Linked DNA regions of Pseudonocardia sp. HH130630-07. The main gene of each other region encodes a partner of the protein of the gene in region 2 in a complex. Links are inferred from orthologs where the notes say so. Each region holds a gene or a part of one and is shown on either strand. Other genes may lie near its edges. The genes, in order: AFB00_RS07830 and AFB00_RS12655.

Region 1 (11,287 bases), 960 kb from region 2 along the record:
GGCGACCAGCAGGCACCCGGCGCCCAGCAGGACCCCGTGCGCGATCCGCAGCGGCGGGGCCGCGAAGAACTGCGGCAGGTACAGCACCAGCCCGGCGGCGAGGACCCCGGCCGCACCGACCGGCAGCACCCCGGAGCGCCGGGCGGCGAGCGGCACCGCGACCCCCGCGACGGCGAGCGCGAGCAGACCGGCACCGAACGTCGTCACGGCGTAGGGGCCCATCCGGATCGCCTCGGCGGCCGCGACGGCGTCCGGGGCGGCGAGTCCGGTGAGCTGCGCCAGCCCGAAGGCCTCCGCGCCGTAGTACGGCAGCACCAGGGCCGCCCCCACCCCGGCCAGGACGACGGCGAGCCAGGCCGCGGAGGCCCCCACCGTCCCCCGGGTCCGGGACCACACGGCCGCCAGGCCCGGCACCAGCAGGGCGAATCCGGCCACCCCCAGCAGGTGCGACGGCACCCACAGCGGCTGCGCCCACACCTGCGGCCCGTCGACGTACGGCCGCAGCGCCGGGTACAGCGCGAAGGCGATCCCCGCCCCACCCATCGCCACCACACCCGCACCGGTCCGATCCATCCCGCACCCCTCCCACGCCGACAACGAGAGCAATGCTCGCGTATCAGAGCGATGAATTCAAGAGCAGTGCTCTCGTCGTTGTGCGGTGGTCTACCGTGCCGGGGATGAACGCCTCGCGCACCGCACGCGACCGGGCCCGGGCCGAGCTCGTCGCCGAGATCACCGCGGCCGCGCGGCGCCAGCTGGCCGAGACCGGCGCCGCGGCCCTGTCGATGCGCGCCGTGTCCCGGGAGATCGGCATGGTGTCCTCGGCACTGCACCGCTACTTCCCCACCCGGGACGACCTGCTCACAGCCCTGATCGTGCAGAGCTACGAGGCGCTCGGTGCGGCCGTCGGGGCCGGGGCGGCGACGGGCACCGACGGTCCCGCCCGGCGCTGGCGGACCCTCGCCGGCGCCGTGCGGACGTGGGCACTGGCCCACCCGCACGAGTACGCGCTCCTCTACGGCTCGCCGGTCCCCGGCTACCGGGCCCCCGTGGACACGCTCCCCGCCGCCGGGCAGGTGCTCGCCCCGCTCGCGGCGCTGCTCGCCGACGCGCACGCCGCCGGTGTGCTGCACCCCGAACCCGGCCCCGGCGTCGGCGGCACGCCGGCGGACGCCGTCCGGCTGCGCGCCGCGCTGGAGCTCCCCGAGCTGCCCGACCAGGCCCTGTTCGCCGCGGTCACCGCATGGACGGGCCTGTTCGGGCACATCTCCTTCGAGCTGTTCGGCCAGTTCCAGAACGTCGTCGAGGACCGGGAGCAGGCGTTCGCCGGCACCGTCGAGCGGCTCGGGCGGCTGGCCGGCCTGGTGGCCTGACCGGCGTCAGGAACCGGGGCGGATCCGCTCCAGCAGGCCCGACCACTGCTCCAGCCACGCGGCGAACCGCCCCAGCTCGGTCCCGGCCACGAGGGTGAGCGCGGCGACCGCCACCAGCAGCGCGAGCAGCAGGTCCCCGAACGGCCCGACGCCGCCGCGGCCACTGCCGAGCGACGCCGCGGCCGTGCCGACCGGCGGGAGCCACGGGCTGGTACCGGTGATCACCAGCACGACCAGGGCCGCGACCAGCGCCACCCCCTGGCTGCGGAACAGCGGCCGGGCGAACACCGATCCCACCGCGGCGCCGGTGATCCCGCAGGCCAGGTGGGCGAGCAGGCCGTCGAGCAGGATCCCGGTCGTCGCCGTGCCCCACGCCGCGACCACCCCCCAGACGACGGCGACCAGCCCCAGCGCGGCGATCCCGGCGGTCGCCGCGAGCAGCACCCCGGCCGCGACGGCGAGCGGACCGCCGGCGGCCGAGAGCGTCAGCGTGCGGGTCGTCTCGTCCTCGGACTCGGCCAGCGCGTGCGCCAGCCAGGCCCCGACCGGGTAGAGCAACAGGGCGCTGCCCGCCCAGGGCTCGGGCAGCGCGGTGGGCCCGCCACCGAAGAGGATCGCCAGGAACACGACGTAGAGCACGGCGGGCGCGACGAACCGCTCCGACCGGCCGACGTCCTCACCGAGCAGCATCGCGACGGCGAACGCGGACCGCAGTCGTCTCACCATCCCGGACCCCGTTCCTGGTGCGGCAGCGGGCCGGGCGGGGCCGCGGGGTACCCACCGGACCGCGGCCCCCGGGCCGGCCGGGGGCCGGTGTCCCCGGCGCGGGAGGTGCCGTCCTGGCGGACGGGGCGGACCGAGCGCACCGCGCAGCCCGCGGCGAGCGCGGCGGTGAGCCAGGCGTCCGCGTCGGGGGCCGGGACGAGCACGGTGAACCGGCCCGGGGCGGCACCCTCGACCTCGGCCGGCGGGAGCACCCGTTCGAGCAGCGGGCGCGGGTCACCGGCGCACGCGAGGTCCAGGCGCATGGTGGCGCCGGGCGGCGGCGCGGCGGGGAGCGGGACGGACTCGGGATCGGTGGCCGTCGCGAGCCGGCCCTGGCGCAGCCGGTGCGTCCGGGCGCCGGGCAGGCCGAGGGCGGTGCCCGTGTGGTCGGTGACGAGGGTGGCGCCCGCTCGGGTGCCGAGCAGCTCGGTCAGCGCGGCGGCCGCGTCGTCGTCCAGACCGGACCAGGGCTCGTCGAGGACCAGCACTCCCGGGTCACAGACCAGCGCCTGCACCAGGCCGATCTTCTGGGTGTTGCCCTTCGACAGCTCCGACATCGGTTCCTTGTCGTCGCCGGTGTAGCCGAGGAGCTCGAGCAGCTCGTCGGCGCCCTCGGCGAGCCCGTCCGGGTCCAGCCCGCGCAGCCGGGCCATGTGGTCGAGCCAGCGCCGCGGCGGGATCCGCATCGTCGCGGGGAACCGGTCGGGCAGGTAGCCGACGACGACCGGCCGGTCCTCGACCCGCCCGGCCGTCGGGGTCAGCGCGCCGGCGGCGATCCGCAGCAGCGTCGACTTCCCGGCCCCGTTGCCGCCGCGCAGCACCGTCGGGACCGCCGGGTCGACGTCGAGGTGGACGCCGCGCAGCGCGACCGTCCCCGACGCGTGGGTGTGGTGGACGTCGACGAGGCGCACGTCCACCTCCACCCGTCGAAGAACCTGCTCCTGCCTTCGATCAGGTTCGCACAGCGGCACGGTCGGCCCTGCGGGCGGTAGCACAGTGTCGCGCCGAGTGGTGGGACCGGCACGCAGAGCCCACCGCATGATCCGTTCGGCATCCGTCCGGCACCGGTGGGCACGGCGCCGGGGCCGGACTCAGCGCGCCGCGGGGTCCGAGGGCGCGGGGTCACCGTCCGCGGTGCGGGTGCGTGCGCGGCGCTGGCGCAGCTTGCGCCAGACCAGCCACACGATGACCAGGACCCCGATCACCGCGACCACCTTGCTGATCGGGGACATGTAGCCCTCGATCAGCTCCCAGCGCTCGCCGAGGGCGAACCCGAGGTAGACGAAGATCGCGTTCCACACGCCGCTGCCCAGGGTGGACAGCGCGGTGAACCGGAGCAGCGGCATGCCGGCGATCCCGGCCGGGATCGAGATGAGGCTGCGGACGATCGGGATGCACCGCCCGCCCAGCACGAACCAGTTGCCGTAGCGCTCGAACAGGTCGAGGCCCTTCTCCAGGTCCTTCTGGCTCGACAGGATGAACCAGCGGTTCCCGGCGAGCCGGTGCACCCGGTCGAACCCGAGCCAGGCCCCCAGCGCGTAGAGCACCAGGGCCCCGGCGACCGCCCCCATCGTGGCCGCCGCCCAGACCCCGACCAGGTCCATCCCGCCGGTCGAGGCCCGGAAGCCGCCGAGCGGCAGGATCACCTCCGAGGGGATCGGCGGGATCACGTTCTCCAGGAAGATCAGAAGCCCGATCCCGGCCGCCCCGAGCCGGTCCACGATGTCGAACACCCACTGCGTCACACACACCATGGTGCACGTGACGGGTCCGTCGTGTCCCGAGTGTCCGGTTGTCGGGACGTAGTGTGTCCGGGGACACCACACGAATCCGGCCCCACCGGGTGACCGGTGGGGCCGGAACGTGCTGCCGGGTCAGGCGGCTGCGGTCGCCGTCTCCCCCTTCGCGGCGCGCTCGCGCAGCGAGGCGGGCACGTCGAACCGCTCCCCGTAGGTCGCCTTCAGCTCGTCGGCGCGGGCGACGAACCCGGCCGGTCCGCCGGGGTAGCCCTCGATGTACTGCAGGACGCCGCCGGTCCAGGCCGGGAAGCCGATACCGAAGATCGAGCCGATGTTGGCGTCGGCCACGGTGGTGAGCACGCCCTCGTCGACGCAGCGCACCGTCTCGATGGACTCGATGAACAGCATGCGCTCGGACAGCTCGGCCAGGTCCACGTCGTGGTTCGTCGCGCCGAACTGCTCGCGCAGGCCCGGCCACAGGCCGTCCCGCTTCCCGTCGACGTAGGAGTAGAACCCGGCGCCCGAGCTCTTCCCCTTGCGGTCGAACTCGTCGACCATCCGGTCGATCACCGCGTCCGACGGGTGCGGGGTCCAGGTGCCACCGGCGGCCTCGACGCCCTTGCGGGTCTCCTCCCGGATCTTGCGCGGCAGGGTCAGGGTCAGCTCGTCCATCAGCTGCAGCACCGGGGCCGGGTACCCGGCCTGCGACGACGCCTGCTCGATCGTCTGCGGGTCGATGCCCTCGGCGATCATCGCGACACCCTCGTTGATGAAGGTGCCGATCACCCGGCTGGTGAAGAACCCGCGGGAGTCGTTGACGACGATCGGCGTCTTCTTGATGCCCAGAGTCAGGTCGAACGCCTTGGCGAGTGCCTCGTCGTTCGTCCGTTCACCCTTGATGATCTCGACCAGCGGCATCTTGTCGACCGGCGAGAAGAAGTGCAGGCCGATGAAGTCGTCCGGGCGGTCGACGCCCTTCCCGAGCTCGGTGATCGGCAGCGTCGAGGTGTTCGAGCAGAGCAGCGCGTCCGGGGCGATGTGCTTGGCCGCCTCGCGGAAGACCTCCTGCTTGAGCTCGACCGACTCGAACACCGCCTCGATGACGACGTCGCAGCCGGCGAGATCGGCGTAGTCGTCGGTCGGGGTGATCCGGCCGAGCAGCGCGTCGCCCTTCTCCTGCGTGGTCTTCCCGCGCTTGACGCCCTTCTCGACCAGGCCCTGGGAGTACGCCTTGCCCTTGTCGGCCGCCTCGCGCGAGACGTCCTTGAGGACGACCTCCCAGCCGGCCAGCGAGCAGACGTAGGCGATGCCGGCGCCCATCATCCCGGCGCCGAGCACCGCGACCTTGGTGGGCTGCCACTTCTCGGGGCCGTCCGGGCGGGACTTGCCGCCGTTGATCGCGTTCAGGTCGAAGAAGAACGCCTTGGTCATGTTCTTCGAGACCTGGCCGGTGACCAGCTCGGCGAAGTACCGGCCCTCGATCCGCAGCGCGGTCTCGACATCGACCTGGGAGCCCTCGACGGCCGCGGCGAGGATGTTGCGCGGGGCCGGCATCGGTGCGCCCTTGATCTGCTTGCGCAGGTTCGCCGGGAACGCGGGCAGGATCGACGCCAGCGACGGGCTCGACGGCGTCCCGCCGGGGATCTTGTACTTCGGCTGATCCCAGGGCTGGCCGGGGTGCTCCGGGTGGGCCAGCACCCAGGCCCGGGCCAGGGCCAGTACCTCCTCCGGGGTCGAGGCCAGCTCGTCGACCAGGCCCAGCTCCAGCGCCTTGGCCGGCTTGTGCCGCTGACCCTGCGCGAGGACGTTCATGAAGCCGTTCGCGATGCCCAGCATCCGGGTGATCCGGGTGACGCCGCCGCCACCGGGCAGCAGGCCCAGCGACACCTCGGGCAGGCCGTAGACCACGCCCTTGGCGTCGATCCCGACCCGGTGGTGACACGCCAGCCCGATCTCCAGGCCGCCGCCGAGGGCGGTGCCCGCCATCGCCGCGGCGACCGGCTTGCCGAGGGTCTCCAGCGCGCGCAGCTGGGCCTTCACCTCGGTCACGTTCTCGAACACCTGCGCGGCGTCGTCCGGACCGGCGGCGGAGAGCTGCTGCAGGTCGCCCCCGGCGAAGAAGGTCTTCTTGGCGGAGGTGACGACGACACCGGCGATGTCGTCCTTCGCGGCCACCAGCTCGTCGACGACCTGGCGCATGGCCGCCTTGTAGCGGTCGTTCATCGTGTTGGCGCTGCGGCCGGGATCGTCGAGGGTGACGATCGCGATGCCGTCGGCGTCGGTCTCCCAGCGGACGGCCTTGTGCTCAGTCACTGTTCCAGTCCCTCTCAGACTCGCTCGACGATGGTGGCGATGCCCATGCCGCCGCCCACGCACAGCGTGGCCAGCCCGCGGCGCAGGTCCCGGCGCTCCAGCTCGTCGACCAGCGTTCCCAGGATCATCGCGCCGGTGGCGCCGAGCGGGTGGCCCATCGCGATGGCACCGCCGTTGACGTTCGTCTGCTCGTGCGAGATGCCCATGTCGCGCATGTAGCGCAGGGCCACCGCGGCGAACGCCTCGTTGATCTCGAAGAGGTCGATGTCGTCGACGGTCAGGCCCGCCTTGGCGAGCGCCTTGCGCGACGCCGGGGCCGGTCCGGTCAACATGATCGTCGGGTCGGCGCCGGACAGCGCGGTGGAGACGATCCGGGCCCGCGGGGTCAGGCCGTTCGCCGACCCGGCGGCCTCGGTGCCGATCAGGGTGAGCGCGGCGCCGTCGACGATGCCCGAGGAGTTCCCGGCGTGGTGCACGTGGTCGATCTTCTCGACCCAGTGGTACTGCTGCAGGGCGACGGCGTCGAACCCGCCGTCGCGGCCCATCATCTCGAACGACGGCTTCAGCCCGCCCAGGCTCTCCAGCGTCGCCCCGGCGCGGACGTGCTCGTCGCGGTCGAGGACGGTGAGCCCGTTGCGGTCGGTCACCGGGACCACCGAGCGCGCGAAGTACCCGTTGGCCCAGGCCTTGGCGGCGCGGGTCTGCGACTCGACGGCGAAGGTGTCGACGTCGGTGCGGGAGAAGCCCTCCAGGGTCGCGATCAGGTCGGCGCCGATGCCCTGCGGGACGAAGCCCGTCTCGTACGCGGTGTCCGGGTCCATCGCCCAGGCGCCGCCGTCGGAGCCCATCGGCACCCGGCTCATCACCTCGACGCCACCGGCGACGACCATCTCCTCCATCCCGGAGCGGACCTTCAGCGCCGCGGTGTTCACGGCCTCCAGGCCGGACGCGCAGAACCGGTTGAGCTGCACACCGGCCACGGTGTCCGGCAGCCCGGCCGCGATGGCCGCGGTCTTGGCGATGTCACCGCCCTGGTCGCCGATCGGCGAGACGACGCCGAGCACCAGGTCGTCGATCACCGCCGGGTCCAGCTCGGGGTGGCGCTCGCGCAGCGCGTCGATCAGGCCGACCACCAGCGAGATCGGCTTGACCTCGTGCAGCGAGCCGGAGGCCTTGCCCCGGCCGCGCGGTGTGCGGATCGCGTCGTAGATGTAGGCCTCGGGGATCTCGCTCATCCGAACCTCTCGTGGGTCATCGGCACCGGACGGCGCTGGCAGCGCTGCCCTACTTCTCGGTAACCTTTGTTACAGCCACGCTGTCACATGGGTCAAGGCACGCACCCGATTATGTGACAGCATCGATGTTCCATCAAGACTGTCACGTTCATCGATCTCGCCGTAACCTGCTCGGCATGTCCGCACCGGCCACTCCCGACGAGGAGCTCCTCACCGTCGACCAGCTCGCCGAGCGGACCGGCGTCTCGGTACGGACGATCCGGTTCTACGCCGGCCGCGGCCTCATCCGCGCGCCGCGGCTGCGCGGCCGGACCGGCCTCTACGACGCCGGTCACCGAGCCCGTCTCGAACTGGTCAGCGAGCTCACCGCACTGGGCTTCACGCTGGCCGCCATCGAGAAACTGCTGGCCAGGGTGCCGCTGGACGCCGGCCCCGAGGAGCTGGCGCTGCACCGGGCGCTGCTCACGCCGTGGGTCCCGGAGCATCCCGAGGAGATCGGGTACGCCGAGCTGGACCAGCGCGCGGGCCGGCACCTCACCGCCGAGGACCTGTCCACACTGGAGAACCTGGGCGCGCTGACCCGCCGCGCGGGCACGGTCCGGGTACACGGCGAGATCTCGCTGGCCACCGCGCTCGACGCCCTGGACTCCGGCCTGCCGCCGGAGCTGTGGCAGCGCGCCCAGGCCACGATCGAGCGGCACACCGCGGCGCTGGCCGAGGACCTGATGGCGCTGTTCCAGGACGAGGTGCTGCAGCCCTACCGCGACCGCGGGCACCCGGCGACCGAGCGCGGACAGCTGGCCGCGGCGCTGTCCCGGCTCAAGCCGATCACGGTGCAGGGAGTCGTCGCCACGTTCGGCCGGGCGGTGAACCGGACGATCCGCCAGCGCGTGGACGACAGCACCGACGACGGCACCGCCAGCACCGACAGAGCCGACGGCGGCACCGGCAGTGGCACCGACGGCGGCACGGGCCGCGCGACGGGCTGACCGCTCACCCGGCCGGCACCGCGTCGCCGACACGGGCGCGGCGCACGGCACGGCGCAGCATCGCCCGCACCACCGGGGGGTGGAAGCGCCGGACCACCGCCCAGTAGAGACGGCCGCGGAACCCGTGCAGCCACACCCCCGTCGCGACCACCAGCCGGTCCGGTTCCCGGCGGACGACGCACCGGAAGTCCAGGTGCCCCGCGTCGGCGCCGAGGAGGACCTCGCCGTCGCCCCGTTCGCAGGTGTCGAACTCGGCGCCGGTGCCGCGCTCGATCCCGGCCAGCCCGACCAGCAGCTGCCGCAGTCCCAGCAGGGCGAGCACGACCGGCGGTGGATCGCGGAAGACGGCGTCCGCCCAGCGCTGCGGGTCCACGGGGAGCCCGCGCTGCAGGTCGACGGCGAACGCGTCCGCCGCGTCGGCCCCGGCCGGGTCCAGCAGACCGCCGACCGGCACCGGGACCGCGCGCACGACGGGCCGCTCGGACAGTCCGCGCACCAGCCGCACCCACGGTGACCAGCGGTTCGCCCGGCCCGGACCGGTGCCGAGCGCCCGTTCGGCCCGGTCGAGGAGGTCCTCGACCACCGCGTCGTGCAGCCACCGGACCACCAGCACCCAGTGCAGCCGCATCGCTCCGGTGGCGTGGCCGTCGATCTCGTGCCGGAGCAGGCAGCGCTGCGGCCCCAGCGGCTCGACGGTGAACGTGTGCGTGCCCCGCAACCCGATCCCCGGTTCGACGGTGAACCCGATCCGGCGGCCGGGCACGAGATCGGTGACGTGGTACCGGATCGGGCCGTGCCCGCCGCCCGAACCGATCCGCAGCGGCTGGTCCAGCTCGATCGCGGCCCACTGCGGGGACGGCCACAGGACGTCCCGGGGGCCACCGAGGTCCGCCAGCAGCGCTCCGGCGGCCTCCGCCGGGGCCGCGATCTCCCGAACGTGCACGTTCCGCACCCGCATGCCGCCCCCAACCGTTCCATACGCCACCGTATGTTTTCCGTACGGTAGCGTGCGGTCATGCCCGGGCGGAAGCGGTTGACCCGTCACGACTGGGCCGCCGCCGCGCTGGCCGCCGTGGCCGCCGACGGGCTGGCCGGGATCGCGGTGGAACCGATCGCAGCCCGCCTCGGCACGACGAAGGGCAGCTTCTACTGGCACTTCCGCAACCGGGAGTCGCTGGTCGAGGCGGCGCTGGAGCTGTGGGAGCAGCGCAACACCACCGCCGTCATCGCGACGACCGACGCGGACGACCCGCGCGCGGCGCTGCGGTCGTTGATGCTGGCCGTCTTCGTCTCGACGACGTCGCGGGCCGATCCGGACGCCGGGCGGGGGCACGCGGTCGAGGTCGCCCTGCAGGCGGGCGCCCACGATCCGCTCGTGCGGGCCGCGCTGGACCGGGTGAGCCACCGGCGGGTGGACCACCTGACGTCGCTGTTCGACCGGCTCGGCTTCGCCCCGGCGGACGCCCGGCACCGCGCGCTGCTCGCGTTCACCGCCTACCTCGGCCAGGTCCGGCTCGCCACCGCGACCCCCGGTCTGGTCCCGCGGGGTGCCGACCTCGACGGCTACCTCGATCGGCTGCTCGCCGCGCTCACCGGGCCGTAGCATCGCGCCATGGAGACCTTCGAGTTCCCGGTACGGGTGCGCTACCACGAGGTGGACGCGCAGGGCGTGGTCTTCAACGCCTGGTACCTCGCCTGGTTCGACGAGGCGATGACCGAGTTCCTGGAGGCCCGCGGCCTCACCTACCGGACGATGCTCGACGCCGGTTACGACGTCCAGCTCGTGCACACCGAGATCGACTGGCGGGCCGGGGTGGGCTGGGGCGAGGACGTCGCCGTCGCCGTGTCCACCGCACGGCTCGGGCGCACGAGCTTCGCCCTGGACTTCCAGGTCCGCAGCACCGACGCCGCCGGGAACCCGAGCGTCACCTGCGACTGCCGCACCGTCTACGTCGTGATCGCGGTCGACGGCTCCGGCAAGCAGGAGGTCCCGCAGCTGATCCGGGACGCGCTGGGCGAGCCCCGGCCGCTGCAGCCGCTGCCGTAGTCCGGGCCGGGGCTCAGGCCGGCCGGATCCGGCCGCGCACCTCGCCGAGGGAGAACCGGGAACCGTCGGCGGCGGGGGCGGTCGCGGTGATGACGACCTCGTCGCCGTCAGCCAGCCAGGTGCGGGGCGGGCCACCGGGCAGCGCGATCGGGTCGCGGCCGTTCCAGGACAGCTCCAGCAGGGACCCGAACCCGTCGCGGTCCGGGCCCGACACGGTGCCGGACCCGAGCAGGTCACCGGCCCGCAGCGACGCCCCGTTCGACGTCAGGTGGGCCACCATCTGCTCGGCCGACCAGTACAGGTCCGCCGCGGGCGGGTCGGCGATCCGGTGCCCGTTCAGGTACACCGACAGGGCCACGTCGAGCCCCCGGGCCGGCTCGCGCGGGGTGAGGTGGGGCAACGCCGGGTCGCGGTGCTCCGGCAGCGGCACCCGGGCGGCGTCGAGCTCGCCGATCGGGGTCACCCAGGCCGAGATCGAGGTGGCGAACGACTTGCCCAGGTGCGGCCCGAGCGGGCGGCTCTCGAAACCCTGGACGTCGCGGGCCGACCAGTCGTTGAGCAGCACGACGCCGAAGACGTGGTCGCCGGCGTCGTCCACCGGGACCGGGCCGGGCACCGGGCCGCCGAGGACGAACCCGAGCTCGGCCTCGACGTCCAGGGCCCGGGTCGGGCCGAAGTCGCCCGCGGCGCGCTGACCGGCCGGCCGGGTCACCGGGCTCCCGCTGACCCGCACGGTCCCGGCCCGCCCGTGGTACCCGACGGGCATGTGGCCCCAGTTGGGCGTGAGCGGCTCCGCGTCCGGCCGGAAGATCAACCCGGCGTTGCG
Region 2 (11,205 bases):
CGGTGCGCGAGGTGACGCTGCAGGGCGGGGAGAGCGCGTGGTGGGTGACCGGCCACGAGGAGGGCCGGACCGTGCTGTCCGACCGGCGCTTCTCCTCCGACCGGCGGCTGCCCCGGTTCCCGCTGCCCGGTGGCGACGCCGAGACCCGCGAACGGTTCCGCAGCCAGCCGCCGTCGATGATCGGGATGGACGGCGAGGAGCACTCGCGGGCCCGGCGCGCGGTGCTCGGCGAGTTCACCGTGCGGCGGCTGCAGGCGCTGCGGCCGCGGATCCAGGAGATCGTCGACGGGTTCGTCGACGAGATGCTCGCGGCCGAGGAGCACCCGGTCGACCTGGTGCAGGCCCTGTCGCTGCCGGTCCCCTCGCTGGTGATCTGCGAGATGCTCGGCGTGCCCTACGCCGACCACGACTTCTTCCAGGCCCGCACGGCCACGCTGATCCGGCGCAGCTCCCCGCCCGGGGACAAGGCCCGCGCCCTCGACGAGCTGCGCGGCTACCTCGGCGAGCTGCTCACCCGCAAGGACGCCGAGCCCACCGACGACCTGCTCGGCCGGCAGGTCGCGGCGCAGCGCGCCGCGGGCACCCTCGACCGCGAGGGACTGGTCAGCACGGCGTTCCTGCTGCTCGCGGCCGGGCACGAGACCACCGCGAACATGATCTCGCTCGGCACGCTCACGCTGCTGCGCGACGACGGGCAGCGGGCCGCGCTCGCCGCGGACCCGGACGCGATCCCGGCGGCGATCGAGGAGCTGCTGCGCTGGTTCAGCATCGTCGAGACCGCCACCTCGCGGGTCGCCACCGCCGACGTCGAGCTCGCCGGCCGGACGATCCGCGCCGGGGAGGGCGTCGTGGTCTCCGGCCTGGCCGCCAACCGCGATCCGCGCGCGTTCGACGGGCCCGAGGACCTCGACCTGACCCGCGGCAGCCGCCGGCACCTCGCGTTCGGCTACGGCCCGCACCAGTGCCTCGGGCAGAACCTCGCCCGGCTGGAGCTCGAGGTCGTCTTCGAGACGCTGCTGCGCCGGATCCCCGGCCTGCGGCTGGCCGCGCAGCCGGACGAGATCGACTTCAAGGACGACGCCGCCATCTTCGGCGCCTGGCAGCTCCCCGTCACCTGGTGAGGGGCTGACCGGCAGGCCACGGCCGCGCCGGCGCCACCCGTGCCGGTGCGGCCGATCTCCACCCGGGCTCGACCCGGAGGTTGATCCCCCACACCCCTCTCCGGCGCGAGGCTCGATCCCGTCACCCACGACGAGGAGGCCCCGCGATGACCCCGGCGGACACCGACCGCACCACACCCGTCCCGACGCCGTCCGGAGGCGGCGGGCCCCGGGCGTTCCTGCGTTCCGCGGGACCGTCGCTGCTCGTCGACGCGCTCCTGCCGTACCTGGTCTACCTGGTGCTGACCGCCCGCGGGTTCTCCGACGTCGCGGCGCTGGCCTGGTCGGCGCTGCCACCGGCCTGCCACGTGCTGGTGCAGGCGGTCCGCTCCCGGCGGATCGAGCCGGTGGGCGGGATCGTGCTGGCGACCATCGGGATCGGCCTCGCGACGTCGCTCGTCAGCGGGGACGCCCGGTTCGCCGTCGCCCGCGAGGCGCTGGGCACGGTCGTGCTGGCGGTGCTGCTCGGCGGCTCCCTGCTGCTGCGGGTGCGACCGCTGGTCTACACCGCGATGTGCTCGTTCGGCCGGATGCAGCGCCCGGAGCTGCCGGAGCTGCTGGACCGCCAGTGGCGCACCAACGCCGCGTTCCGGCGGCTGCTGACCCGGGCCACCACGGTCGCCGCGCTGGTCATGGCCGGGGAGGCGGTGCTGCGGGTGGCGCTGGCCTACACGCTGCCGGTGGCCGTCGCGGTCCCGGTGCTGGCGGTGCAGTCGATCGCGGTGTGGACCGGGCTGTCCGCGCTGCTGGCGGTCATGCTCAGGCGGGCGGTCCGGGCCGGGGCGTGACCTCCAGCAGCCCGCGCAACCGCTCCAGGTCCGCGACGACGGCGGCGACGTCGCGCTCGAACTCCGCGTCGGTCGCCGCCGGGGCGCGGCGCACGCTGAACACGATCTCCGCGCCCAGCGGGTGCGGCACCACCCGCAGCGGGTTGTACGCGACCTCCCCCGACGGCAGGACCACCTCGTGGTCCAGCACGCCCCAGGCGTTCTCCGGGACGAACCGGATCTCGATCTCCCCCAGCGGGCCGCCGGGGACCAGCCACCGGCCGTCCCGCTCCTCGATCCGGTCCCCGACCCCGGCCGCCCAGCGCGGCAGGTTCCGCGGGTCGCGGACCCAGGCGTAGACCGTCCCGGGCGGCACGGCGACGACGACGCCGACGTGCCGGGACCCCACGACCCTCATGACGTCGCCGTGGCGAGTCCGGCGAGCCGCTCCGCGGCCTCGGCCAGCACCTCGTCCCGCTTGCAGAACGCGAACCGCACCAGCGGCCGGGTCGCCGCCGCCCCCGCACCGGTCGGGCAGAACACCGACATCGGGACGGCCGCGACCCCGCACCGCTCCGGCAGCGCCCAGGCCAGCTCGACGCCGTCGTCGAACCCGAGCGGGCGCGGGTCCGCGACGACGAAGTAGGTGCCCTGCGGGATGAGCACGTCGAACCCGGCGGCCCGCAGCCCGGCCGAGAGCAGGTCCCGCTTGCGGGTCAGGTCGGCGGTGACGCCTGCGTAGAAGTCGTCGCCGAGCGCGAGCGCGTTCGCCACGGCCGGCTGGAACGGCGCGCCGCCGTGGAAGGTGAGGAACTGCTTCACCGCCCGCGGCGCCGCGACCAGCTCCGGCGGCCCGTGCACCCAGCCGACCTTCCAGCCGGTGACCGAGAACGTCTTGCCGGCCGAGGAGATCGTCAGCGTCCGCTCGGCGAGGCCCGGCAGCGTGGCCGTCGGGACGTGCCGGACGCCGTCGTAGGTCATGTGCTCGTAGACCTCGTCGGTCACGATCACCGCGTCGTGGGCGACGGCCAGCTCCCCGATCCGGGTCAGCTGCGCGGGCGTGAACACCGTCCCGGTCGGGTTGTGCGGGGTGTTGACCAGCACCACCCGGGTGCGGTCGGAGAACGCGGCGGCCAGCTCGTCGTCGTCGAAGCCGAAGGCCGGCGGGTGCAGCAGGACCGGCTTCAGGGTGGCACCGGCGAGCGCGACGGACGCGGCGTAGGAGTCGTAGGTGGGCTCGAAGACGACGACCTCGTCGCCGGGGCCGCACAGCCCCAGCAGGGTCGCCGCGATCGCCTCGGTCGCCCCGGTGGTGACGACGACGTCGGCCGGGTCGACCGTGAGGCCGTGGAAGCGGCGCTGGTGCTCGGCCACCGCAGCGCGCAGGGCCGGCACGCCGGGGCCGGGCGGGTACTGGTTGGCGCCGCGCTCGGTGATGTTCGCGGCGGCGTCGGCGAGCAGGGAGGCCGGGCCGTCGGTGTCCGGGAAACCCTGACCGAGGTTGATCGCACCGGTCTCGACCGCGAGCCGGGAGATCTCGGTGAAGATCGTGGAGGTGAACGGGCGCATGCGCTCGACGAGCATGCCCCGACCCTAGACCGGCACCCGGGCGGCGCAGCCCCTGATCGAGGTTCTGCGCTGCCGGAGTACGGGCCCGGGCCCGCTGGTGGGCGCGGTGGGTTCCACCGCCGCCGGGCGGGCTTCCGGCGCGGTCAGTCGAGGCCGCGGACGATGTGCGTCTCGTCCTGCTCCTCGGTGTCGACAGTGTCCTCGATGGTCGTGGTGCTCATGGGTGACCTCCTCACTGCTGTCGGATGACCGATGGTGGACGTAGAGGTGGACGCCCGTCACCGGGGTTGCGTTGCTGAACCGGCCTGTGGACCGATTCAGAGCCACCCGGCCGGGTGACGACTCCGGTCTACCCGTCGATCCGGCCGGTCAGGTGCACCCTTTCCGGTTTCCTTGCGCTGCGGACCGCGAGACCCCACGCGCCGCCGGCGCCGGGCGCGGTGACCAGCTCCGCCCGGGACGGGAGCAGCAACGGGCTGCGGAACGCGACGTCGTAGGTGCAGGCGTCCGGGATCCGGCCCGCCAGCGACGCCGCGGCGCGCGCCGCCGTCCACATGCCGTGCGCGATCGCCCGCGGGAAACCCGTCGCCCGCGCGGTGAGCGGGTGCAGGTGGATCGGGTTCACGTCGCCGGAGACCGCGGCGTATCGACGGCCGGTGTCCGCGCCGACCCGCCACAGCGCGCTCGCCGGCCCGGTGGGGGCGTCCGGCTCGTCGATGCCGGGTCCGGTCACCTCCGACGGCGCCCGCGCGCCGCGGGCCAGGTAGGTGCTGCGCCCCTCCCAGACCGGCTCGCCACCCGCCGAGACGATCCCGACGAGGTCCACCCGGGCGCCCTTCGGGTGGCGGCCGAACCGCTCCGCGTACACCTGGACGTCGAGCGTCTCGTCCGTGGCGATCCCCCGGTGCGCGGTGATCCGGTTCGCGATGTGCACCATCCCGGGCAGCGCGAGTGGGAACGCGCGGTCGGCCATCAGCACGACCTGCAGCGGGAACGTCAGCAGGTGCGGGTAGGTGAGCGGGAGCGCGTCACCGACCCGGAACCCGCAGACCCGCGCGTAGTCCGCGAGGTGCCCCGGATCGACCGTGACCCCGCGGCGGACGATCTCGCGGGCCGGCAGCTCGCGCGGCCGGCCACCGGGCAGCACGGCCGACACCGCGGCCGCGGCGTAGCGCGGGCCGAGCGCGGGCGGGCCCGTCAGCTCGGTGGTGGTGCGACCGGCGGGACCCGTCATCTCAGGCCCCCAGCATGGACTGGCCGCAGACCCGCACGACCTGGCCGTTCAGCCCGCCCGAGTCCGCCCGGCCGAACCAGCCGATGGCCTCGGCGACGTCGACCGGCAGCCCGCCCTGCTTGAGCGAGTTGATCCGGCGGCCGGCCTCGCGGGTGCCCACCGGCATCCGGCCGGTCATCTCGGTCTCGATGAACCCCGGGGCGACGGCGTTGATCGTCGCGCCGCGCTCGCCGAACCGCGGGGCCAGCGCCCGGACCATCCCGATCACCCCGGCCTTGGAGGACGCGTAGTTCGTCTGGCCGCGGTTGCCCGCGATGCCCGACTGCGAGGACACGCAGACCACCCGGCCGGCCTCGTGCAGCGGGGAGTCCGCGGCCAGCAACGCCTCGTTGATCCGCAGCTGGGCACCGAGGTTGACCGCGAGCACCGCGTTCCACCGCTCGGCCGTCATGTTGGCCAGCAGCTTGTCCCGGGTGATCCCGGCGTTGTGCACCACGAGATCGACGCCGTCGTGCCGGTCGGCGAGGTGCCCGAGCAGCCGGGTCGCGGCGTCGTCGGCGGTGATGTCGAGCTGCAGCGCCGTGCCACCGGTGCGGTTCGCCGTCCGGGCCAGCCCCTCGCCGGCCGCCGGGACGTCGACGGCGACGATCCGCGCCCCGTCCCGGGCGAGGGTCTCGGCGATGGCCGCGCCGATCCCCCGGGCCGCGCCGGTCACCACCGCGGTCCGGCCGGCCAGCGGCTGCTCCTCGGCCCGCGGGTCGTCCACCTCCACCGGCTCCTGCGGGACACCGACGGGTGCGCCGACGTGCACGACCTGACCGTCGACGTAGGCCGAGCGCGCGGACAGGAAGAACCGCACCGAGGAGTCGAGCGCCGCGGGCGGGGCGTCCGCGGCGGCCACGAGCAGGTTCGCCGTGGCACCGGACCGCAGCTCCTTGGCGATCGAGCGGACCAGGCCGTCCAGCGCCTGCGCGACGGCCGCGGCCTCGGCCCCCTCGGCGGCACCGGGCTCGGCGCCGATCAGCAGCAGCCGGCCGGACGGGCCGAGCCTGCGCACCGCCGGGGTGAGCAGCTGCTGGGCCGCGGCGAGGTCGGCCAGCGTCGTGGCGCCGGCCAGGTCGACGACGACGCCGTGCAGCTTCTCGCTCCCGGCCTCGGTGAGCACCTGCTGCCCCTGCTCGGTGACGAGTGCGGCGACCGCCGCGGCGAACCGCCCGTCCCCGATGGGGGCCACCAGCACCGGGCCGGCGAGCAGCGGGTCCCCCGGCCGGTGCCGGCGCAGTGCCGGGATCGCCGGCAGGCCCAGCTGCCGGGCGATCGGGGTGTGGGACAGGGTCGCGAGCAGGTCGCTCACTTCTTCGCCTCCAGGATCGCGACGACGCCCTGGCCGCCGGCGGCACAGATCGAGATGAGCCCACGCTGGTCGGAGCCCTGCGCGTCGGCCCGCTCCCGCAGCAGCTTCGCCAGCGTGGCGACGATCCGCCCGCCGGTCGCCGCGAACGGGTGCCCGGCCGCGAGCGAGGACCCGGCGACGTTGAGCCGGTCGTCGTCGATCGGGCCCAGCGGTGCGTCGAGGCCGAGGCGCTCGGTGCAGAACCGCTCGTCCTCCCAGGCCCGGCGCTGCACGAGCACCACCGAGGCGAACGCCTCGTGGATCTCGTAGAGGTCGAAGTCCTGCAGCGACAGGCCGTTGCGGGCGAGCAGCCGCGGCACCGCGAACACCGGTGCCGTGAGCAGCCCGTCCTCGCCGTGCACGTAGTCGACCGAGCCGGTCTCGGCGTCGACGACGTGGGCGAGCACCGGGAGGCGGTGCTCGGCGGCCCACTCGTCGGACCCGAGCAGGACCAGCGCGGCGCCGTCGGTCAGCGGGGTGGAGTTGCCCGCGGTCATCGTCGCGTCCGGGTCGCCGGTGCCGAAGACCGGCTTCAGCGCCGCGAGCTTCTCCACCGTCGAGTCGGGACGCAGGTTGTCGTCCCTGGTCAGCTTCAGGTACGGGGTGACGAGATCGTCGAAGAAGCCGCGGTCGTAGGCGGCGGCGAGGTTCGTGTGGCTGCGCACCGCGAGCGCGTCGGACTCGGTGCGCCCGATGCCCCAGGCCGCCGCGGTGCGGGCGGCGTGCTCCCCCATCGACAGGCCGGTGCGCGGCTCGGAGTTCTGCGGGATCTCCGGCACGATCTGCCCGGGCCGCAGCTGCCCGACGAGCTTGACCCGCTCGGCCGCCGACCGCGCCGCGGCCAGCTTCACCAGGACCCGGCGGAGGTCGTCGTTCACCGCGATCGGGGCGTCGGAGGCGGTGTCCACCCCGCCCGCCACACCGGACTCGACCTGCCCGAGGGCGATCTTGTTGGCGACCGCGACCGTCGCCTCCAGCCCGGTCCCGCAGGCCTGCTGGACGTCGTAGGCCGGGGTCGACGGGCTCAGCCGCGACCCGAGGACGGCCTCCCGGGTGAGGTTGAAGTCCCGCGAGTGCTTGAGCACCGCGCCCGCCACGACCTCACCGAGACGCTCGCCGGCCAGCCCGAAGCGGGCCACCAGACCGTCCAGGGTGGTGGTGAGCATGTCGAGGTTGGACGCGCTCGCGTAGGCGCGGTTGGCCCGCGCGAACGGGATCCGGTTGCCGCCGATGACGGCGGCGCGCCGGGGAGTGCCTGACATGGGGACGTCCCTCCTGGAGTGGACCTGCGTGCGACGGTCCCGGCTACCACCCGGTAGACGATACCCAAGGTACACGGTACTGTGGGTGTCGTGAAGGCGCGACGGGACAGGCGGGACAGCCGCTGGGACACGCACCGCGAACAGCGGCGCGGCCAGCTGGTGGGCGCGGCCGTCACCGCGATCCGGCGGGACGGCGCCGGGGTCGGCATGGACGAGATCGCCGCGTCGGCCGCCACCAGCAAGACCGTCGTCTACCGGCACTTCGGCGACCGGGCCGGCCTCTACACCGCGATCTGCGAGTCGGTGGCCGGGGTGCTGCTCGCCGAGGTCCGGCGGGCCACCGCGGAGGCGTCCACCGGCCCCGGCGCCGGGCCGCGCGCGGCGGTCGCCGCCGGCATCGACGCCTACCTGCGGCTGATCGAGATCGATCCCGAGCTGTACCGGTTCGTCGTGCACCGGCCGCTGCTCGCCCAGGGCGCCGCCCGGCGCGCGGGCACCGGGGACACCCCCGATCCGGTGAACGACATGGTGTCGGTGATCGGTGACGAGGTGGCCGGCGCGATCGCCGGGTACCTGCCCCCCGCCGCGGGCACCGGAGCCGCCCGGTTCTGGGGGCACGCGATCGTCGGGCTGGTCCGCGGCGCGGCCGACGACTGGCTGGCCCGCCCGGACGGCACGACCCGCGAGCAGCTCACCGCACACCTCACCGACCTGGCCTGGTCCGGACTCTCCGGCCTGGCGTCCCCTGTGGAGGTTCAGCCATGACCCGCACCCGAGTCGCACCGGAACACGTCGATGCGGGCGCGCTGCGCACCGTCGTCGACGGCCGGTGGGCGCACGTCCGCGAGGAGACCCGGGCACAGCTCGCCGCGAACGACGACGGCCTGCGCGGCGCCGGCGACCTGACCACCGAGGAGTACCGGGCGCGCATCACCGGCGCGCTGAAGATCCTCACCTCCTCGGGCCGCCCGCACACCGGGTTCGACCCGACCGTCGGGGGCTCCGGTGACGTCGGCGGCGTCGTCACCGCCTTCTCGATGCTGGCCTACGGCGACCTGTCGCTGCTGGTCAAGGCCGGTGTCCAGTGGGGACTGTTCGGCGGGGCGGTGCAGGTGCTGGGTACCGAGCGCCACCACGAGCGCTACCTGCGCCGGATCATCGACGGCGAGCTGCTCGGCTGCTTCGCGATGACCGAGGCCGGGCACGGCTCGGACGTGCAGCACCTGCACACCACGGCGACCTACGACCCGGCGGCGCAGGAGTTCGTCGTCGACACGCCGTACCCGCAGGCCCGCAAGTCCTACATCGGCAACGCCGCGCGGGACGGGCGGATGGCCGTCGTGTTCGCCCAGCTGATCACCCGGGGCACCCGGCACGGGGTGCATGCGTTCCTGGTCCCGCTGCGCGACACCGACGGCAACCCCGAACCCGGCGTCACCATCGCCGACGACGGGCGCAAGGCCGGGCTCAACGGCGTCGACAACGGGCGGCTGTCCTTCTCCGGCGTGCGCATCCCGCGGACCCACCTGCTCAACCGGTTCGCCGACGTCGCCGCGGACGGGTCGTACTCCTCCTCCATCGAGAACGAGACGGCGCGGTTCTTCACCATGCTCGGCACCCTGGTCCGCGGCCGGATCTCGGTGGCGGGCGGCGCCGGCGGGGCGGCGCAGAAGGCGCTCGCGCTCGCCGTGCGGTTCGGCGAGCGCCGCCGCCAGTTCTCCCACCCCGGCACCGGCGAGGAGATCGCCGTCCTCGACTACCTCGCCCACCAGCGCAAGCTGCTGCCCGCGCTGGCGACGACGTACGCCCTGCACTTCACCCAGGACGACCTGGTGAAGCGGATGCACGACATCCAGGCACCCGGCGCCGGTCCGGTCGGCGCCCGCGAGCAGCGCGTGCTGGAGCAGTCGGCGGCCGGGATCAAGGCGATCGCGACCTGGCACGCCACGCACACCATCCAGACCTGCCGGGAGGCCTGCGGCGGCGCCGGCTACCTGGAGGAGAACCTGCTGCCCGCCCTGAAGGCCGACACCGACGTGTTCACCACCTTCGAGGGTGACAACACGGTGCTGCTGCAGCTGCTGGCCAAGGAGCTGCTGTCGGACTACGGCCGGACGATCCGCCAGGGCAACCCGCTGCGGATCGCGCCGCTGCTCGGCGGCCAGCTGGCGGGCGTGCTGGCGGAACGGACCGGGGTGGCGTCGCTGGCCCGGCGGCTGCCGCTGCGCGGGTTCGACCTCACCGACCCGGCCCGGCGGCGCGCGCTGCTGCAGGTGCGCCGCACCGACACCCTGGCCACCGCGATCCGGCACCTGGCTCCGGCCCTGCGCGGGGGAGCCGACGAGTTCGCGGTGTTCAACTCGGCCCAGGACCTCCTGCTCGACGCCGCCCGCGCGCACGTCGACGCGCTGGTCGAGCAGTCCTTCGCCGACGCGCTGCAGCGGATCGCCGACCCGGGCGTCCGGGGGCTCCTGGAGCGGGTGCACGACCTGCACGTGCTGACGACGATCGACCGCGAGCGGGCCTGGTACCTGGAGACCGGGCGGCTCACCGCCGCCGAGTCCCGCCGGATCCGGCCGCTGGTCAACGAGCTGTGCGCCGAGCTGCGCCCGCACGCGCGGACGCTGGTCGACGCGTTCGGCGTCCCGGAGAGCCGGCTGGCCTGCCCGATGCTCGACGACGAGGCGTGGGCCCCCGGCCCGAGCGCCCCCGCCGCGCCGGTGACCGAGCAGGTCGAGGCGGGCTGACCCGGGCCCGGGTCAGGCGGGGACCGCGGCCAGCGTCAGCTGCGCGTCCACCACCGCCCGGGTCGCGCCGAGCGCCTCCGAGACCTGCCACGCCACCTCGGCGGCCCGACGGCCCAGCTCGGCGGCCCGCTCGTCACCCATCCGGATGGTGGGCACCGACATGCCCAGCGAGCCGACGGCCCGGCCGCTGTGGTCGAAGACCGGGGCCGCCACCGCCCGGATCCCCGGGGTCCGCTCGGAGTCCGAGCCCGCGTACCCGCGCTCGCGGCACTGCGCGAGCTGGCCCGCGAGATCGGCCGGATCGGTGACCGTCAGGTCGGTGACGGCCGCGATCGGCGCCGCCAGCGCGGCCTCCTGCCGTGCCCACGGCAGCGTCGCCAGGATCGCCTTGCCCGGAGCCCCGTGCACCAGCGCGATGGGGATGCCGATGTCGGTGTAGGTCCGCCGCAGCTCCTGACGGCTCTCCACCTGGTCGATCACGATCCGCTCGCCGCTGGGCAGCAGCTCGTGCAGGCCGACGGTCTCGTCGACCGCGTCCCGCAGGGCGACCATGAACGGCCGCGCGGCGTCCCGCAGCGACGACGGCAGTGCCCCCGACCGGCCCAGCTGCAGCAGCAGCGGACCCAGCCGGTAGCGGCGGTCCCCGCCCTGCGCGAGCAGCCGGTTGCTCACCATCGAGCCGAGCAGCCGGTGCGTGGTGCTGGTCGACAGCCCGGTCCGCCGGGCCAGGTCGGAGATGCCGATCGCGGAGTGCTGCGCGTCGAAGCACCGCAGGATCGCGACCGCCCGGTCGATGGACTGGACTCCGTCCCGCTGGGCCGTCACCGGCGCCCGCCGCCACCCGAAAGGGTTGACGACGGACGTGCCCCCTGCCACTGTTTCCGCATTAAGGCATGGTATCCCGCAATACGGGAAAGTTCAACCCGTCCTCTCACCGGGTTCCGCGTCCTCGACCTGACCCGGTTCCTCTCCGGCCCCTACTGCACGATGGTGCTGGCCGAGCTGGGCGCCGACGTCATCAAGGTCGAGCAGCCCGGCACCGGCGACGACTCCCGCCGGCTGGCCCCGAAGGT

The links.
Region 1: the proteins of AFB00_RS12655 (region 2) and AFB00_RS07830 are in contact, whole or in part, in a solved structure (PDB 8BNU), measured with the Escherichia coli proteins. The link is inferred for Pseudonocardia sp. HH130630-07 from one-to-one orthologs.

The regions. Positions count from the first base shown.
Region 1 is NZ_CP013854.1:1,622,905-1,634,191, forward strand. What follows is about bases 3,602-6,521. They hold AFB00_RS07830 (3-hydroxyacyl-CoA dehydrogenase NAD-binding domain-containing protein), read right to left. Parts: upstream 6,191-6,521; coding sequence 4,013-6,190; downstream 3,602-4,012. Other genes in these bases: AFB00_RS07825 (DedA family protein), read right to left, coding at 3,602-3,883; AFB00_RS07835 (acetyl-CoA C-acetyltransferase), read right to left, coding at 6,205-6,521. Also shown: AFB00_RS07805 (hypothetical protein), read right to left, coding at 1-573; AFB00_RS07810 (TetR/AcrR family transcriptional regulator), read left to right, coding at 678-1,373; AFB00_RS07815 (hypothetical protein), read right to left, coding at 1,380-2,099; AFB00_RS07820 (ATP-binding cassette domain-containing protein), read right to left, coding at 2,093-3,061; more of AFB00_RS07825, read right to left, coding at 3,230-3,601; more of AFB00_RS07835, read right to left, coding at 6,522-7,425; AFB00_RS07840 (MerR family transcriptional regulator), read left to right, coding at 7,602-8,414; AFB00_RS07845 (DUF2867 domain-containing protein), read right to left, coding at 8,419-9,372; AFB00_RS07850 (TetR/AcrR family transcriptional regulator), read left to right, coding at 9,430-10,017; AFB00_RS07855 (acyl-CoA thioesterase), read left to right, coding at 10,027-10,461; AFB00_RS07860 (fumarylacetoacetate hydrolase family protein), read right to left, coding at 10,475-11,287. UniProt on the Escherichia coli protein: Catalyzes the formation of a hydroxyacyl-CoA by addition of water on enoyl-CoA. Also exhibits 3-hydroxyacyl-CoA epimerase and 3-hydroxyacyl-CoA dehydrogenase activities.
Region 2 is NZ_CP013854.1:2,588,128-2,599,332, reverse strand. What follows is about bases 5,234-8,071. They hold AFB00_RS12655 (acetyl-CoA C-acetyltransferase), read right to left. Parts: upstream 7,386-8,071; coding sequence 6,081-7,385; downstream 5,234-6,080. Other genes in these bases: AFB00_RS12650 (TetR family transcriptional regulator), read left to right, coding at 7,476-8,071; AFB00_RS12660 (3-oxoacyl-ACP reductase), read right to left, coding at 5,234-6,084. Also shown: AFB00_RS12685 (cytochrome P450), read left to right, coding at 1-1,121; AFB00_RS12680 (VC0807 family protein), read left to right, coding at 1,268-1,948; AFB00_RS12675 (polyketide cyclase), read right to left, coding at 1,920-2,345; AFB00_RS12670 (pyridoxal phosphate-dependent aminotransferase), read right to left, coding at 2,342-3,511; AFB00_RS12665 (MaoC/PaaZ C-terminal domain-containing protein), read right to left, coding at 3,846-4,730; more of AFB00_RS12660, read right to left, coding at 4,732-5,233; more of AFB00_RS12650, read left to right, coding at 8,072-8,150; AFB00_RS12645 (acyl-CoA dehydrogenase family protein), read left to right, coding at 8,147-10,132; AFB00_RS12640 (IclR family transcriptional regulator), read right to left, coding at 10,145-10,957; AFB00_RS12635 (CaiB/BaiF CoA transferase family protein), read left to right, coding at 11,120-11,205.